DNA from 2 places in the Pseudoalteromonas sp. P1-26 genome. Region 2 is predicted to be linked to the other one. Evidence: riboswitches for the same ligand, from Rfam matches in the RefSeq annotation. Region 2 holds a riboswitch; the other holds the start of a gene.
The links. Region 2 has a riboswitch for lysine ahead of lysC (lysine-sensitive aspartokinase 3). Riboswitches for the same ligand answer to the same signal wherever they lie in the genome.

Region 1: another riboswitch for lysine. It lies ahead of dapA (4-hydroxy-tetrahydrodipicolinate synthase); the one in region 2 lies ahead of lysC (lysine-sensitive aspartokinase 3).

What each region holds. Positions count from the first base shown of each region.
Region 1 covers NZ_LKDX01000005.1:28,523-37,967, forward strand. The annotation lists gene dtd (D-aminoacyl-tRNA deacylase) at 1-109, shown strand, start outside; gene AN394_RS04345 (spermidine synthase) at 326-1,015, opposite strand; gene AN394_RS04350 (bifunctional GNAT family N-acetyltransferase/hotdog fold thioesterase) at 1,244-2,137, shown strand; gene AN394_RS04355 (phospholipase A) at 2,186-3,223, opposite strand; gene AN394_RS04360 (succinylglutamate desuccinylase/aspartoacylase family protein) at 3,410-4,528, opposite strand; gene AN394_RS04365 (PLP-dependent decarboxylase) at 4,534-5,739, opposite strand; gene AN394_RS04370 (2,3,4,5-tetrahydropyridine-2,6-dicarboxylate N-succinyltransferase) at 5,739-6,479, opposite strand; gene dapA (4-hydroxy-tetrahydrodipicolinate synthase) at 6,494-7,378, opposite strand; lysine riboswitch at 7,516-7,712, opposite strand; gene AN394_RS04380 (DNA-3-methyladenine glycosylase I) at 7,896-8,591, shown strand; gene AN394_RS04385 (YdiU family protein) at 8,600-9,445, shown strand, end outside.
Region 2 covers NZ_LKDX01000004.1:27,169-36,613, reverse strand. The annotation lists gene AN394_RS03705 (glutathione peroxidase) at 1-456, shown strand, start outside; gene AN394_RS03700 (2-hydroxyacid dehydrogenase) at 422-1,405, shown strand; gene AN394_RS03695 (sodium-dependent transporter) at 1,512-2,837, opposite strand; gene AN394_RS03690 (4'-phosphopantetheinyl transferase superfamily protein) at 2,986-3,723, shown strand; gene lysC (lysine-sensitive aspartokinase 3) at 3,700-5,079, opposite strand; lysine riboswitch at 5,161-5,333, opposite strand; gene nhaD (sodium:proton antiporter NhaD) at 5,422-6,672, opposite strand; gene AN394_RS03675 (hypothetical protein) at 6,821-8,095, shown strand; gene AN394_RS03670 (condensin complex protein MksE) at 8,098-8,643, shown strand; gene AN394_RS03665 (hypothetical protein) at 8,643-9,445, shown strand, end outside.

The DNA of each region.
Region 1 (9,445 bases), on a different contig from region 2:
TGCTGAAGCTAAAAAAACGGGCTTAACAGTGGCTACAGGGCAGTTTGGTGCTGATATGCAAGTAAGCCTATGTAACGATGGTCCCGTTACTTTTAATTTATCTGTGTAATACCAACCCGCAATAATACTTAATCATTTTGAGGGATTAAACCTGTCGCTAACTGCGTTAAAAATCTCTCATTTACGACTGCATGGATGCAGGAGGTAGAGCAATGCAGGAGCAATTGCCGAGAACAACTAAATAACGAAATTCTTGCCTTGTTATCAACGAGGTTTTATTGCCTCAAAATAGACTACTTAAGTAAGCGGATTGGTATAAGCATTTTTATTTTTTGATCATCACGATATGATTCACGTAGTCGGGGATTTTTACAATGCTTGGGCGCTTGCCAAACTCGGTGATTAGCAGGTGCTCAAGTTGTTTTAGTTGCGATGGGTGATTAGATAAAAAATTAATGAACAACAAGCCATCTTTTGCCATCGCTGCTCTTAGTTTGGTGTAAAACTGGTGCTTGTATAAAAATAATGGCGCATCTACCTCACTGAATAAATCTAGGATAATCCAATTATATTCGTTGTTTTGCTCTAATACTTGCTGCGCATCAAAACAGTGCAAGTTATTGGCATGGTCGCCACCAAAGTAGCGTTTATAGCAGTGAATTATGTCGGGGTTTTTATCAACCGATGTCAGTTGGCTGTCAGGGTAGGTGTGCTGTAAGTAATTACGAATAGCACCACCGCCTAGCCCTAGTTCTAAAATCTTTTTAGGTTCCTCTAAGTCTTGCCAAAGTTTTGCAAGGTATTGTAAATGCGGGAAAAGTAATCTGGCAGGTCGGCGTTTTTCAATGACCGATTGCAGGGTTTCGTTGATCAATAACCAGCGTAATTGGTTAAGTTGCCTAACTTGAATACTGTAATTGCCTTGTTTATGCCAATAGATGAGTTGCCCTAATCGGTGGCAGTCCTCAATAAAACTATGTTTTACTGCGCCACTGGGTTCAAGAAAATGTTCCATATTTCGGGCCTTTAGCAATTTGTTTATTAAAATAAGACAATTATTTCAGCATAGACCAGCAGGCTTAAAGTGCAATTGTGCATTAGTTTTTACAGCCAAGAATAATAATTTAGGCTGGGTCACCAAAGTATTATTCCAACTTGTTAGAAGATCGCGTATCGTAATTCGCATTCCAAAGGCCACGACAGAAAAACAACAGACAGTGGCTGAATTATCACAGGAGTTTTTATGTTTAAAGTGACCACCCCACAAAGCAGCGAAGATTGGCAAGCGTACTATTCATTACGTTGGCAGGTTTTAAGAGCACCCTGGGGCGAGCCGCGTGGTTCTGAGCAAGATGACTTAGAGCAAGACGCTGAGCACCGCTTTATCAAAAATAATGACGGCGAAGTATTAGGTGTAGCTCGCCTGCATTTTAATAATCATCAGCAAGCGCAAGTTCGTTATATGGCGGTCGCTGAAGGTAATCGTAACCAGCATATTGGTAGCCGTTTATTACATGAATTAGAAAAAATCGCATGGACTCAAGATGCCGACGAGCTGGTATTGTTTGCTCGTGAGCGAGCCCTTGATTTCTATAAGCGTCATGGCTACGAATTAAAAGAAAAAGCGCACCTCGCCTATGACGATGTACAGCATTGGAAAATGGTAAAACAAAAACCATCTGAGCCGGGTTGGTTCCGTCATCCAAACTGGACACAAGTACTGCAAAACACTTGGCGTGAGTCGATCCCAATCAGTGATGCGATGGGCATTAAAGTTGAAAGCTATACCGATTGGCAGTTTACTACCCGCGCTGATTTAGATGCGAACTTAAACCTTCATAACACTATGTTTGCGGGTTCAATTTATAGTTTAGCAACCTTAACAGGGTGGGGCGCAACTTACCTAGCGCTGAAAGAAGCAGGCCTCGAAGGAAATATCGTGTTAGCTGATGCCAACATTAAATACCTTAAACCACTAAATAACGACCCTCGTGGTAGTGTTGAGTTGGCTGGCTGTAAAGGCAAGTTAGCGGATTTAGAAGACAGTGGCAAAGCAAGCTACCATGTGCCAGTAAATGTATACGATGGTGATGTGTTAGTAGCAGAATTCGAAGGTCACTTCATCGTTAAAAAATAACGACTATTTAGAGCGAGCTAACTAAAGCTCGCTCTTCATTAATTGAAGTTAAAGCAAGTCAGTTAACAGAATACCCACACCAAAACGTTCAATATCGGCGTTGTAATCAATCAAGCTCTCACCATAACCATTAAAATATTGTGCGTAGCCACGTAATCGGCCCCAAAGAGGGAAAGACCAATCTAATTGGATTGCACCACGATTATCTGAATTTAAGTTATTACGGGTCATAAAGCTAAATTCATGCTCGTTGTAACGGTATGCACCTGAAAACTCAAAGTAACCCATGTATTTGTAGATATCAGGATTATCATCGCCACGGGCTTCTAGCTCATCGTCCTTTTTATCTTCAGGAATGCGGTACCAAGGCTTAAAGCTAAAAACAAAGCCATCTTTTTCCCATAGGAAATCGGCATAGATACGGTTCCATGAGCGTGAGTTAGGCTGGCTGCGGCCATTCGATTGGTGTGAGGCACCAATTGCAATTGCCATTTCATCGCCCCAAAGCACATGCTCAGGATCAAGGTAGTTCACCCAGAAGATCTCTGGTTCGTAGTTTGTTTCACGAAACGGTGATGAAATATCTTTGTTGTAAAACTGCCAAAACGATTGCATGGTAAACGCAAAGAATACGCCCTGATCTTTATCTGAAAAGCCTTCGAAAATAGGCACTTTAATTGAAAGTTGATATTTCACTTCAAGATTATCAAGTGGCTCGCCATCAGTTTGCTCAGCAAGATCTTTTAAACCATCAAAAGGACGTTCATTCGGGTTAGATACGTATGAAAGCGGTAATATGTAGTTACGCTTATGTGGGGTGATCACATTACGGTTTTTCTTGCTCACTTCTTCACGGGCTTTACGCTTATCTAAAGCGGTGAGCTTTTTACTCTCGTCTAAGTCTGAGCATTTTTTACGAAGTTCTTCGAGTGTTTGTTTACCGTCACCGCCAATCGCTTCGTTCAAAATACACTGCTTTACGAGTTCTAGCGCATCGTCTTGTTCGTTAGTTTGTGGTTGTTCAGTTTGAGCAAATACAGGTACAGAAAATAAACCAGCTGCTGCCAGCCAAATGCGCCATCCCATTGCAGTTCCCTTTCAGTAGACTTTTAAGTAGGTATAATTATAACGATTTTTACATAAGTAACCGTGAACTTGTACTGAATTGTTGAAATTTTAGGTAAATAGAGAGCCCCAAGCTAAGCTTGGAGCCCTGCTGTAACGGCCTAAGGGCATAAGCCGTTGACTCTCACGCAATGAGAAGGGATGAGCTTATAGCTCAAATACGTTGGTAAAAAACTTATAAAGTTCGGTGCCTTGATTCACGCTTGCTGAAGCAAAATGCAAAATAGCAATGGCGTCTTTATCAAAGCTTAATGTTTGTAGCGGCTGCTCAGAAAGGTAGCGCTCCATTCTTAAAATATGGGCAATGGGCTCGCCTGCTTTAATATGGCCGCCCAGTGGGGCAAGATATTCAACCATGCCACCCATAGGTGCGTAGTAAGCTACATAATTTTCAAGCATGCAGGCATAGCGTGTCATCGCTTTTGGTTGATACGCTGCATCGACTAATACCTTTTTGTGGTTGAGGTAACTTAAAATGCTATTTGCATCTTCAAGAGCCGCACTTAAATCGATTTTCTCTTGGCTACCTAGCTCAACGGTGAATGCTTCGACTTGAACAGCAAATTCACGGCCTTGTTTGGCAAGCTCTTCAGATAGTGACCACCATGGGCAGAAACTCGCTTCATCCATGGCGCCATCAAAATCACTTGGGATCAATAACACATGCTCGATGTTGAAGTAGCTTGCGCTGTCTTTGGCGTATTCAGGGCAATATAAGTGCTTACTCGAGATAGGCCCCGTGTGAAGGTCTAAAACGATATCAGCCTGGTGGGCAAGCTTTTGCAAGTTAAGAGCAATGCGCTTACCCGTTGTTAGGCTGTAATCAGGACCCGTTAATTGACTGTCGATGTCAGCAACGAGTGCCTGTTTAAATGCAGCTTTAAGGGTCGCATCATCACTGTCTTTATGCTGTTCAGCAATCTGTGACGGTAACGCTTTATTGAAGCGGTACATGCGGTTCCAATTGGTGCCCGTGATTGGATCGAAGCGACCTAAAGTAAACTCACCTGATTTTTGGTTGCAACCAATAGGGTTAGCATAAGGAACTAGGGTAATATCGCCACGCAGCTTGAGTGATTTTAGCTGCTCAAGCAATTGATAAATTACTGCATTACCTTGTACTTCAGCGCCGTGCATATTTGCTTGTATATACACGTTTGGTCCCGTGTCATCGCCTTTTAAGCGATACACAGGAATTGTTAGAGGTAGGCCGTTGGCAATCTCGCCAACCACAATATTCTCTTGGCTGATTAACTCTTTACTCATGGCGATTACCTTAAATAATAGCTGGCATCTTCAGCGCTACGAATGCACTCAATATTGCCTTGTTCAAGGATGTATTCAGCCGCTAATTCGTGACATAAAAAGTACGGCATACTTTCGGTAAAGCCGTATGCACCACATTGGCTGAATACCAACCAGTCTTGCTCATTTACATCGCTCGCTAATTGGTGCTCACCTAAGCAATCAAGGGCGGTGCAAAGTGGCCCGTATAAAGTCATTGCCGCAGGCTCAGCCGTCGATTCGCGTAGTAAGGCCGCTGGAAAATCTTGGCTTGTCACCGCTGGGCGAAGTAAATGGTTAATGCCGCCTGATAAAATCACTTGTTGTTGATTGTAATTCTCTTTGCGCTCAACAACCGGTGTTGCGTAATGGCCGCATTCGCCCACCGCATAGCGGCCAAGTTCCATCCAAAGCTCTTTGACACCAGCATCCGCTTTAATACCCGCCAGAGTCTCGATAAGTGCAGACCAATCAAGTCGGTTAGCATCTTGAGTATAAGGTATGCCTAAGCCACCCCCTAAATCGAGAATATTAAGGTTAATATTTAATGAGCTTGCTAGCTGTTGTAATGGCGCAATCATTGCGCGCCATAGCTCGGCGAGCTTGTCAGTACTTAGCATATTGCCCCATTGGAAAATATGCAGGCCATCAAAGTTAAGAGCTGGGTAATCACTTACAGTCAGTGCTTGCCACTCATCACAGCCCAAACCAAAAGGAGTAAGGCTATCGCCGCCAAGTGGATTCTTTTCGCTGTCTGGCCAACGAAGTTGTACGCGCAATAGAACTTGCAGCTGACAATTTGCTTTTGTTGCTTGTTCGTTTAACCAGCGAACTTGGTTAATGCTCTCGGCCACGAAGGTACGTACGCCGCGAGCAATAAAATGTGAAATTTGTTTAGGGCTCTTTGCAGGCCCAGTGTTGAGCACGCGCTCGCTATCGATGCCTTGAGCAAGTACTTGCTCAAGTTCACCTTTACTTGCAACATCAAAGTTAAACCCTGCGCTGTCTAAACATTGAATAATGCGAGACAGTGGGTTGGCCTTTACGGCATACCAAAGTTTCACATCGGTTTGCGCAGTCAGTTGATTTAAATGTGCAGTTAATTTATCTAAATCATAGATAAAAAATGGCGTATCAAGATGTGTTGAAACTTGTTCAACCGCTTGCTTGATGGGCGTGCTCAAAAAGCTCATTAACGTAAAACCTCTTCTAACAGTAATGATGCATCGCTTTGTTCATCACGGTATTTCACGATCAATGCACAAGACATGCTTAGACCATGCTCGCGAGCCCATGCATTTGAAGCAGGGCGAGAGCCTGGGATCACAATCGCGTTTTCTGGGATGGCTTCACCTTTGTCTAGCTGGCGCTCGTTAACGCAATCGTAGACAGGAATAGTTGCAGATAAGCGTACACCTGGCGCAAGTACAGCACCTTTTTTCACAACCACACCTTCAACAATAACGCAGCCTGCGCCGATGAATGCGTCATCTTCAATAACCACAGGGCTAGCGCCAATTGGCTCTAGTACACCACCTAATTGTACTGCAGCACTTAGGTGAACATTTTTACCCACTTGTGCGCATGAACCCACTAATGCGTGGCTATCGACCATAGTACCTTCGTCGATGAACGCGCCAATATTCACATATGCTGGTGGCATGATAATCGTGCCTTTGGCAACGTGTGCGCCACGGCGAACACTGCTACCACCTGGTACCATACGCACGCCTGCATCTGCTGCAAAGCCTTGTGGTGCTAAGTTGTGTTTATCAACAAAACCACCAGGGAACTCAGTATTAGTGCCGTTTTTAAAGGCTTCTAAAATGCCTTGTTTAACTTCAACATTGGCGTGCCAGTTGCCGTTCTCGTCTTGTGTTGCTGCGCGAACTGCGCCTGATTCTAAGTTGTTTAATAATTCTAACCAGCTCATGATAAAACCTGTTTTTAGTTCCAAGATAAAATTGTGTTGTTTGCGTGGGTGATGCTGTCTGTTTGCTCAAGCTCTAAATGCGTAAGCGGCGGACGTAAATGCGGGGTATTTATTTTACCTTGCAGGTGCATCAGTACTTTTACTGGGATTGGATTTGCCACAGCGAATAAACTTTGGATTGCTTGCGACCAATCGGTGAATAGATTTGGGTATTGACCACTTAAACTACGTTTAACAAACTCATGGGTTTGACTCGGCCAAGCATTCGCGGCAACCGAAACTAAGCCTTTTGCACCAGCTTGAGCAAAATATGGCATAAGTGCATCGTCGCCACTAAATATGGCCAGTGTTGGTGATGCCGTTCTAAAGCCTTCAAATTTGCTAATGTCGCCACTGGCTTCTTTTAAAGCCCAAAGATTTTTGTGCTCAGCAAGGTTTTTGATCACCTGTGGTGAAATCTCAACTGCGCTGCGTCCTGGTACGTTATACAACATACATGGGTGGTTACTTGCGTCTAGTAGGCTTTCAAACCAATGTGTTTGGCCAACAACCCCAGGTTTTGCATACAGAGGTGAACCTAACAGGTAGCCATGAATAGGTAGTTGGTTGCAGTATTCAACCCAAGCAATTTGTTGCTTAAGATTCATGCCGCCCACAGCAACCATGAGTGGGACACTTGGTGCTAATTGGCAAACATGCTCAACAATGGCTTGTTGCTCTTTGAGTGAAAGCGCCAGTCCTTCACCAGTACTGCCAAGCAATAAAATGCCGTTATTTGCATCTTGCTGCTCAGTAACCAGTTGTTCAAGGGCCGTGTAATCGACCTCGCCAGATTCAGAAAATGGCGTGACAAGCGCTGTCCATAGTGGATAGTCGTTTAAATCAAAATTGTTGATCATCTCTCACGAACTTATAAGGTATTCGAAGAGTTTATGCGGGAACATTTGAATGGAGCCGCATGTCGTCGTTCGAACAAGGTATAATTCGAAGAGCGAATGGGCTTAAAATAATAAAGACGCGACGGCCTTATTATACTAAGACCAGAAGCTCTCCACCAAACTAATCAATAGCGCTTTGCTATTGTTGGTGACAGTCGCTGGGATTCAGCCCAGTCGCCCGAAATAAGCACCTCACAAACGGTGTTACTTCTCGGCGTTAATTCCCCTCACGTATGATCAACAGAGTCTGTGCTCTTCCCATACGCTACCTGAATAACGCACCTCTTCCAGCCCTTTATGCTCGCTTTAAAGGTTAAAGCCAACATAGTTAAATAGGGTATTGGCGGCGATTAAAGCATTTTAGCCATCTAGGTGTCAAGGCGAAGGATTTGTTTTTTAGTGACCGATTTTGCAACATGGTTACGTATAAGCGTGTTTTTACGTACACTTAGCGTTAACCAAATAAATTGGAAAAATGATGGAAAAATTTAACGATATTTATCAGCGAGCCGTATCTCGAAAAGGCAGCGAAGAAATGCTGCATGCATTGTTATCAAACCCGCTCGATGATACTGATATTGCCAAAATGCATGACGATTTATGGTTAGAAGAGTTTACGCGTAAAGTCTTTCAAAGCGGTTTTTATTGGTCTGTTATCAATAATAAATGGGCTGGTTTTCGTGATGTGTTTTGGGATTTCAGCGTAGAAAAGTTGTTGATGATGCCGCCAGATATGCTTGAGCAAAAAGCCAGTGATGAGCGAATTGTTCGTAATTTTAAAAAAGTACAAACGATCCCTGAAAATGCGTACATGATTCACGAAGTTGCCGAAAAACATGGCAGTTTTAGCCAATTTATTGCAGATTGGCCAACTGACAATATTATTGGTCTGTGGGCTTATCTTAAAAAACATGGCGCTCGATTAGGAGGCAACACTGGCCCTTACGCTTTGCGAGCGCTTGGTAAAGATACTTTTTTGCTTTCTCGCGATGTAGAAGCCTACTTGCGTGCCCATGAGTTGATTGATGGCGGCTTACAAACTAAAAAGTCATTACAAGCAGCACAAGATTTTTTCAATGAATTACAACAGCAAAGCGGTTACAGCTTGCAGGCTCTAAGCCAACTAGTGGCCTATGGTGTAGGCGATAATCGTGTAGGTGTAGCAACACGTTAAGGACAGTTATGGAACTGCAAACCCGATACACAGATATTAGTGAACTGCTTGCTATTAAAGATATGCCGAGTGCCGTTGCTAAGCCACAATTACTGCTATTTAATGACAAGCTAGCTGATAATTTTGAAATTAAACACGACAGCGAATATTTAGCTAAATTACTATCTGGTTCAACAATAGATAAAGATGTTGCACCGGTTGCACTTGGTTACTCAGGTCATCAATTTGGTCATTTTTCACCGCGTCTTGGTGATGGTAGAGCGCATTTGCTTGGTGCTATTGCAGATCACAATGGCACATTGTGGGACTTACAGCTAAAAGGCGCAGGAGCAACGGTATTCTCTCGCGGTGGTGATGGTCGCTGTGCCATTGGTCCGGCTGTACGTGAGTACATCATGAGTGAGGCACTTCATGCGCTTGGTATCGCGACTACGCGTTGTTTAGCTGTAGTTACAACTGGCGAAACGGTATATCGCCAGCCACCTCGCCCGGGTGCAGTTGTCACTCGTTTAGCTAAAAGTCATATCCGTGTTGGCTCATTTCAATACTTAGCTACACAAGGTGATATAGAAGGGTTAGAAAAGCTAGTCGACTACGCAATAAATTGCCACTTTCCTGACATTAGCAGTACGGGTGAGCAGCGTTATATTGAATTTTTAACCGCCGTGCTAGATAAGCAAATTGAGCTGGTTATCAGCTGGATGCGAATTGGCTTTATACATGGCGTGATGAATACCGATAATACCTTGATTAGCGGTGAAACCATTGACTATGGTCCTTGCGCGATGATGAATCAGTTTGACTTAGACACGGTGTTTAGTTCGATTGACCATCAAGGGCGCTATGCATTTGGT
Region 2 (9,445 bases):
TCGTTACAAGGAAAAACAGCGCTTATCGTCAATATTGCCAGCAAATGTAATTTTTCAGTTCAAATGGCAAGCCTTGAAAAGTTGTATCAAGAATATAAACAGCAAGGTTTTACCGTACTGGGTTTTGCCTGCAATCAATTTGGCCACAATGAGCCACTTGATGGCAATGAGCTTAAAGCCTTTTATCAGCAGCACTTTAATGTCAGTTTTCCTATTTTTAACAAGGTGTTAGTCAACGGCCCAGACGCCCACCCGTTATTTAATTATTTAAAGTGTCATACCCGTGGAATTGCACAAAACCGCGCAATTAAATGGAATTTCACCAAATTTCTTATAAACTCAGAGGGTCAACTCGTTGCGCGATATGCCCCGCGCACCAAACCCGAAACCCTCAAAATGGTGATAGAGAGTAATTTAAATGATGAAACTGGCCTTATTCAGTGCGCAAAAGTATGAGCAACCGTTTTTTGAAAGGAATCTAACTGAATACGCTGAGTCTGTTTCGCTCAGTTATTTTGAGCAATCCTTAAACAGCAATACCACGCCCCTCTGCCAAGGTTTCGATGCAGTGTGCGTGTTTGTAAACGATACGGTCGATAAACACGTCATTGCAGATATGGCGGCTGTTGGCATTAAAGCAATCTTATTGCGCTGTGCAGGCTTCAATAATGTAGACCTTGATGCTGCCAAAGAGCATAACATCAAGGTTTGCCGCGTCCCTGCATATAGCCCAGAAGCAGTAGCAGAGCATTGTATTGCCCTTATGCTAACGCTCAATCGAAAAACCCATAAAGCCTTTAACCGCGTACGTGAAGGTAACTTTGATTTAAACGGTTTACTTGGTTTTAATCTGTTTAAAAAAACTATTGGGATTATAGGCTGCGGCAAAATCGGTTTAGCGCTGGTAAATATATTAAATGGCTTTGGAGCTAAGGTACTCGTTTGCGACCCAATGGCTGGTGAAGGCCCTTATACCCTGTGCGATTTAGACACTTTACTCACACAAAGTGATGTCATCTCATTGCACTGCCCGCTCAACGAGCATACTCATCATTTAATTGATGCTAGCGCATTTGAGAAAATGAAAGATGGTGTCATGCTGATTAACACCTCTCGTGGTGCACTTCTTGATAGCCAAGCATGTATTCAGGCGCTTAAGTCTAAAAAGCTCGGACACCTAGGGCTTGATGTGTATGAGCAAGAGTCAGAGTTATTCTTTAAAGATCATCGTGAAGAAATCATGCAAGACGATATTTTTTCACGCCTTATTAGCTTTCCAAATGTGTTAGTGACAGGCCACCAAGGCTTCTTCACCCAAGAAGCACTTAGCGAAATAGCCTGCACCACATTACAAAGTGCTAATGAAATAAGCCAAGACTTACCACTAACTAACGAAGTTATTTAAAGCAAACGCACCTTAAATTAAAAAAAGGCGTGAGGTTTAAACCCCACGCCTTTTACTTTTTTCTTTCACCTTGAAACTAGAAACTTGTAACTCGCAACTCAAATCTCTATTTCAACAACGCCACATTGACAAATACCGCCGTCATTAATAACGGGCATACAAAGCGAATATACTGGGCAAACCAATAATGAGGACCGCTCGATACTTGATGCAATTTATTACCACGCTGCCATAACCAGCCAACAGTAATGAAATAGAACAGTCCCATTAAAGGTAATTGGTACTGTGTAAGCACCATAATGACTAAACCAAATAACCAGTCAAAGTTTAAGATAATCAGTGATGAGGCAATAAAAACGATTAACGTTACAAATAAGGTTGCTTTTTTACGCTCTACACTGTGGTTCTCAACTAAAAATGCTACTGGAATTTCGGTCGATGAGATGGTTGATGTCACTGAGGCAATCGACATTAAAACAAAGAATAATAAGCCAACGAGTAAACCCACTTGGCCCATAGTGCTAAACAGTTCAGGTAAAATCGCAAAAATTAACTGCCCTTCACCAACCAATTTACCGCCGCTAAATACCTCTACACCGTTATGTTGGGCAACAAAAATAGCCGGAATAATCAATAAACCCGCTAAAAAGGCTACACCGGTATCAAGCAGTGCCACAGTGCCGGTTAATTTAGGCAGGTTGGCATCTGGCTTTAAATAAGAGCCGTAAACCATCATACAACCTACACCTAACGACAGCGAAAAGAACGCTTGTCCCATTGCCGCAATAATTAAGTTTGCATCAAGAATTTGACTAAAATCTGGCACTAAATAGGCTGCAAAGCCATCCATAGCACCATCTAAGGTGGCGATATAAGCAATTAACGCCACTAATAACACTAGCAATAATGGCATTAAGCGGCGTGACCAAGTTTCGATACCTGATTTAACGCCTTTTAAAATAATACTCGCTGTAAGAATAAGCATCAGTGGCGTAAACACAAAATTACGTGCCATAGAGTCACTGTGTAAAAAGTTACTTAACTCAGTAAAACCAAAGAAGCTTGCGACTGGCTCGAGCGCATAAGCGAGCATCCACCCGGCAACTATCGAATAAAAGCTCAGCATTACAACCGCACCAAACAGGCCAATATAACCAGCTGCTGCCCCCACTTTAGGCGCTGTGTCTTGCCATGCGTTAGATAATGCTTTTACTGGATTCGCTTGCGCTTGGTGGCCTAAATACAGCTCAGTATAAAGAGCCGGAAGCGCCAATAAGAAGATAACAATGAAGTAAACAAGTAAAAATGCACCGCCGCCATGGTTTGCCGCTTGTGTTGGAAAGCCCCAAATATTACCTAAACCTACCGCCGCACCAGAAGCTGCTAAAACGAAACCTAATCGACTTTGAAAGCCGTCACGAACTTGTGCCATACATCTACAAATCTGTTATTATTTTTCATCATTAAACCATAATTACAGTCAACTGCGTAAACTATTTGCGTTTGTTCATGCCTATAAATGTGCATCTGCTGTAAAAATAAACAAAACTAAATACGAGCCTTCGTGTAAGCGTTAAACCATGAGCTGTGACTACTTTTCGAATACTCTTATCATCGAGCAACAAAGCCAAATAACGGTCAAAAAAATTATGCTGATGGATGCAACACATATTGATGTTGAAAGATTACCCCTTGATAAATTACTCAGTGAGTTTGAATTAAGCGTGCTTGAAAAACGCAAAGTTCCTAGCGCTAAGCAAGAGTACTTAGCGACTCGCCTAACGTTAAAGTATTTGTATCAACATGCTTACCCTAGTGATGATTTAGCTCTCAATGAAATATCAAGCCAGTTTAATGACAAAGACAGTAAGCTCAAATTACATACAAAACGCAGAGAACCTGTGTGGGCCTGTTTATCACATTCAAATGGTTTAATTGGCGCAGCCCTTAACCCCGAACAGCAGCGATTTGGTTTTGATATTGAACAAAGCAGTAAGCCTCGCCCTTTTATCAAACTCGCAAAGCATTTTTATCATCAAGATGAAGTTGACTTAATTAGCCGTTTTGACGCTCCCGATGAACAGGCACAGTGCTTTTTTAGAATTTGGACATTAAAAGAGTCGCTTGCCAAAGCAAGTGCTCAGCCAATTGCGAAACTACTTGCTCCTAATGTATTTGAAGAATTGAGCAAACATAATTTCAGCGCGAGTAGTAACTCTGTTGAAGGCTTTGATATAAGTGTTGTGGCACAAAAAAGCACTGACTGGCAGTGCTCTTTTATTAATTTTAACGACTTACGCCGCGACTTGGCTTTCTAATAGTCGGCTGTGAATAGCCTGCACGACTTCATCTGACTCACTTTGCTCAACTAAGAAGCACAGGTTATGTTTACTTGCACCGTGGCAAATTAAACGAATATTAAAATCACTCAATACCTGCATTAAGTTCATTTCTTGCTGACGTAATTGAATTTCAGAACCAATTAAAGCCACCAGCGTTAAGTTATTCTCAACCGACACATGACAAAACTCAGAAAGCTTATCTAAACAAGCTTGATCAAGCTCAGGGCGTGATGCATTTGGTGCGTTATCTAAAGTGATTGCAACACTGATCTCGGAGGTAGTAACCAAATCAACCGAAATATTAAACTCACTTAAAATGGTGAAAACACGCGCTAAGAAACCACTCGCTAGGAGCATTTCAGGGCTTTTAACCGTTAACAGAATTTGGTTTTTACGCTGTGTTACGGCACGAATACCTGGTTGCTGAGATTTTTCTTTTTCAATCCATGTACCACCTAACTGCGGTTCACGGCTTGAACCAACAAACACACTAATATGGCTACGGCTTGCAGGTAAAATGGTTGCCGGGTGCAGTACTTTTGCACCAAACGTTGCCATTTCTGCCGCTTCATCAAAGCTTAAGCGTGCAATTGGGCTTGCTTTAGCGCATAAACGCGGATCAGTACTGAAAATACCCACAACATCGGTCCAAATATGCACGCTTTTTGCGTTAATTGCTTCAGCGAGTAATGCAGCACTGTAATCTGAACCACCACGCCCTAAAGTGGTCGTTTGATTGTGCTCATTGCTTCCAATAAAACCTTGAGTTACCACAACATGGTCATCAAGTAATGGCACTAAATGCTCTTTAGCAGCCGCAGCGGTTGCTGCAACATTTGGGGTAGCTTTAGCAAATTGGCTATCTGTTTTTAGCACTTTACGTACATCAAAACGAACCGCATCAAGACCTTGCCCACGTAATACTTGAGTAAATAAATACGATGACAAACGCTCGCCAAAGCTCAGTAGTTCATCTTGATCTGCTACTGACTTAGCCCCGTCTGATGCTAGCTTTTGAAAAGCCTTAAGCGTTTCATTAAAGCCATGTGCTAAATCAGCATCCAGTGACAGCTCTGCCAAGATTGCTTCTTGAATGGCGACAACGCCAGTAATATGCTCATCACGTTCAGCCGCACTCAAATCAGCTTTACACAATGCAACTAAATGATTGGTCACGCCTGCACTGGCACTCACAGCAACAATACGTACTTGATTATCAGCACAAATAATTTCTGCACAGCGGCTCATAGCATCAAAGTTAGCTACACTGGTGCCACCAAATTTTGCAACAACGTAATCTGATTTTGTGTTGGCGGCTAATTGGGTATTCATGTCGTCTCCTTTTGTGGAAAACTATCCACAGTAATTCAAGAAGAACTCGGCAAGGGGGTGCTTTGAAAATAAAGAGTAGTCCATGCCAGAAGCTCTCCACCTAGTTTGGTGACAGTTTTGAGGATTCAGCCCCATAAACCGAAAAATAACCGTGACGTCCGGTTAATTTTCTCGGCGAGTACTTCCCTCATTAATGGTCATCGGCGTTCGTCACCTCACATTAATTACCTAAGTATCGCACCTCTTCTGAATGTTAAGTTAACACCTGGTTAAAATAACAAAGCCTGCTGTTAAAAGCAGGCTTCGAAAGTTAACGTTTAGACGTCTAGCTGTCAAGTTGTTTTATGAAATTAAACTGCCCGCTAAGTGCGAACCGTAATAACCAACGGTATAAGCAATTAATAAATAAACCGACATTTTAAGATAGCTCATAAAGGTCAGTGCCTTAACCTTACTCATGGCAATAATACCTGCCGCAGAGCCGATAATAAGCATTGAGCCACCTACCCCAGTTGCGTAAGTAAACGACAGCCATTGCTGAGGACTCATCACAATATCAGCTTTTAAAAGTGCTGCAGTTAGAGGTACGTTATCTACCGCCGCTGATAATAGCCCCATCAAGTAGTTGGCATATTCCGGTGCCATCAACTCATATAAGTGAGTAAATTTAGCAAGCATACCAACTTCTTTTAATGCGCCAACCAGCAATAACACACCAACGAAGAACAATAAGGTGTCGTATTCAATTTCACGAATATAATCGATGATTTTTTTGTTAACGTCTTTTTTGCGCATTAAGAATTGCGCAACCAAAAACATCAGAGATAAACCAAATAAAAAAGTTAATAACGGCGGCACACTATAAAGCACACTCAAAGTTAACGTAGCAATAATCGTCGAGAAGAAGATAACCGCAATGGTAATATCTGTCTTTTCGATACGACGGGCTGCTTGTTTTTCAAACACAACATTACCCGACATACCCACCGACAACATCGCCGCGAGCAGTGCAACACTTGTCAGTGCAGGGGCAATTAATAATAGTAGATTAGCAATCGTGACTTTTTCGTCTAAGAAAATCATCAGGGTTGTAACATCACCCGTGATCAACGACACCCCACCCGAATTAACACTAAATACAATTAAGGTCGCATATTTTATTAATTTTTTAGGATCTAACTTAAGTGACATCACCACCGCAAGCGAGATTAAAGTTGCAGTTATGTTGTCTGATATTGATGAAAATAGAAACGCAAACCCACCAATCAGAAACATCAGCTTTCGTTCACTGATTTGATTTGGCATAATTTTATGAACAATATTCTGGATAAAACCTTTAGAGTTTAAATACGCTACAAAGGTCATCGCAGCCATTAAGAACAGCCACAAAGTCGCGATTTCTAATATGTTGTGATCCAGTTGATGTTGTATTGTTTCTGGGCTTTGCCCATGAATTGGAGAGATAAATAAGATAATCCAGCATAAAGTGCCAAAAAAAAGCGTCGTTTTGGCCTTGTTTACATGGATAATATCCTCTATAACGATAAGCAAAAATGCCACCGCTATCAGGGTTAGGATAAGTGGGGTTACCATGGTGTTTGAACAACCTTTATAATAATGTAAAAATTGTAAGTCGAGTGTTTCGGCGCGGATTCTAGCAGCATAGAAAGCATAAAACTATTCTCAATTACATAATTTAATACTAATCGCTAACACCAAAGTCTGAATTTACTGGAGCCTTATGATCCCAGCTAAAAAGTTATTAAATACCCTTACTGAACATTGGGGGGTGTTAGAACTGCTATTTAAACGTTTTAAGATGGCTGATTTCAGCTTGAAAGACGTACAAAATGCGATAAAACAAAAACAACCTTCATGGTCAAATGAACGCATTTATAAAGAGACAAATCGTTTATTGAATCAAGATATTATCATTCCACTGGCAAAATCATCGCAGTTAGAAATCAACCGCGCGATCGCCGATTTTGCGACTTTCTTGCTACAAGAAGAACACTTAGGTCTTGCCCAAGAAATTAGTGTGCTTGTTGATGATTTAGCTCGCCTTGGTAATCGCCTTGCTAAAGCCGGTGAAATTGAAGATTACGACGAGCTTCGCCGCTTCAGCCGTATTATGGATGATCGGGTACGCAAAATAATGAAATTATTTGCCCACAATGAAAACGCAATTTTAAATATTGTTGAGCAAGCGAAAGCTGATAACGCGGTGCAATCACTGCAAAAACGCTATCAGGCTGTAATTGAAGCGTTCGATGAATACATCGAGCCTATGCTTGAAATGGTGGATATTCGAGGTGACTTCCACGCTTGCTTTAATACCATCGAAGCACAAATTAGCGCGCAAATAGAGCAAATTGACCGCCTTGGTAAGTCATATCAAGACAAGCGCATGCTTGAACAATTACGTACCCGTATTTTAGAAATGCATTTAGTTGGCCGTGAAAGCTTACGTAAAAGCGCCGATATGCTGATGCCGCTACGTGAAGAGTTACGTCGCAACAACCTAATTACTCGCCAAGCGGCTAAAGTGCTTGGTTTAGTGCGTAAAAATGGCGTCGATAACATGTTAAGTGCAGTACAGCCTAACTTTGTCTCAGACGCACAACGTTTTTCACTTGGTCAGCAACGTCATATCGTGGCTTATATGGCAGGCTTAGTTGACTTTGAGCACGATGAATATCAGCTTCCTGAACATGATGATGTGCCCGCCTATCAAAGCCCGCATATTCCTGATTACAACGACGTTAAAACACAATTTAGAAAACGCTTTAAAAAAGCCAGCAAAAAAGCTCAGCCGCTGCTTAGTTTCTTAGATGAAAGCTACCCAGACTTAGAAGCTGACGAAATGCTGTTCTTGTATCAAAAATTGATTAGCGATGGCGAGCTTGAAATCAGCCAAAGCCAAGAGAAAGTAAAAATAAAAATTGCCCAGCAACACTTCTCTCTTTACCCATTTAACTCATCGATTGCTGACGATAAAAAAGCAACAGAGCAATAACCATGACAGATATTAATTTAGATGATTTAACGCATCTGCAAGCTATTAATAAAAAGCTCACATCAGGCTACCACATTAGCGAACAAGACACGCTGATGTGGCAAGAGCTTGACCAACACATTGATGCTTATCGCGCGTTATTTAACGCCCTTGGCCATGACCTACAACATGATAGCCGTGGCTTTTACTATTTTGGCAGCGACGAAAGCACCCCAAACATGGGGAAAATTTCGCGTGCCATCGCACTGACTATCTACATCTTAATTGAGCACTATGCCAATACCGGTAAAGATCCAATGCGTGCTTTGTTTGACGAAGTAAACGACCTTGAACTGATGCAAACCTTAGTGCAAATCAACAAGCACCTGTTTGATCAATTAGAAATCTTCTCAGGCTCAGATTTACGTAAAGACGTTTATCTACGTATGGTACGTTTAGGTCTTGCTCGCGAAGTAGAAAACGGCTTTATGCTGCAAGCACCTATTTATCGTTATATCGATGCATTAATGGAAGTAAACGAAGAAACCTACCTAGGAGATGACGACTAATGCAAAGCCAAAGCCTATACGGACTCAGCAAACTTGCGCTTTTAAATACCGCAGGCTATGCAAAATGCGTGATCCCACTGGATAAAAGTAGCTCTATTTGTGCACCGAATAATACCGGTAAAAGCTCGGTAATTAATGCCCTGCAATTTCCACTGATTAATGATTTGCGCTTAACAGAATGGGATGGCCACGATTTAGACGAAACCCGAAAATTCTACTTTTCGTCAGATCAATCCTATATTTTACTCGAAGCTGACCTGCCTAATGGCCCTGTGGTGATTGGTGTTGCCGGCCTTGGTAAAATTGCCGGTTACGCGCATCAGTTTTTTTGCTACCAAGGTAAGTTGAACCTTGATCACTACACTCAAGGCAAAACCATTGTAAAATTCACCAAGCTTTTTAATCACTTAAAAGAGCAAGGTTTTAATCCAATTGAATTAAAAGCGCAGGAGCTAAACGCCCTACTCACTGGCGGCGCAACACCGTTTGATGGCGATATCAACTTAAAGATGATCCCCCTCAATAACGTGCAAGACTCCGCGATTTACAAAGAAATTTTCCGCCGTATTCTTAACTTGCATAAGTTAGGTGCCAGTGATGTTAAACGCTTTATGCTACGTGTATTTGAGCGTCATATGTCAAACTCACGGGTCGACTTTTATGAAGTGTGGCGACGTTCATTCGATAAAGTGAATCGCGCTAAACGTGAATTAAAAGCCCTTGAGTCAATGCAAGAGCCTATCGCAGCCCTTGAATCTATGCTTGAAAACCAAACGGTTTTAAAAGGCAAACTTGCTGCCTA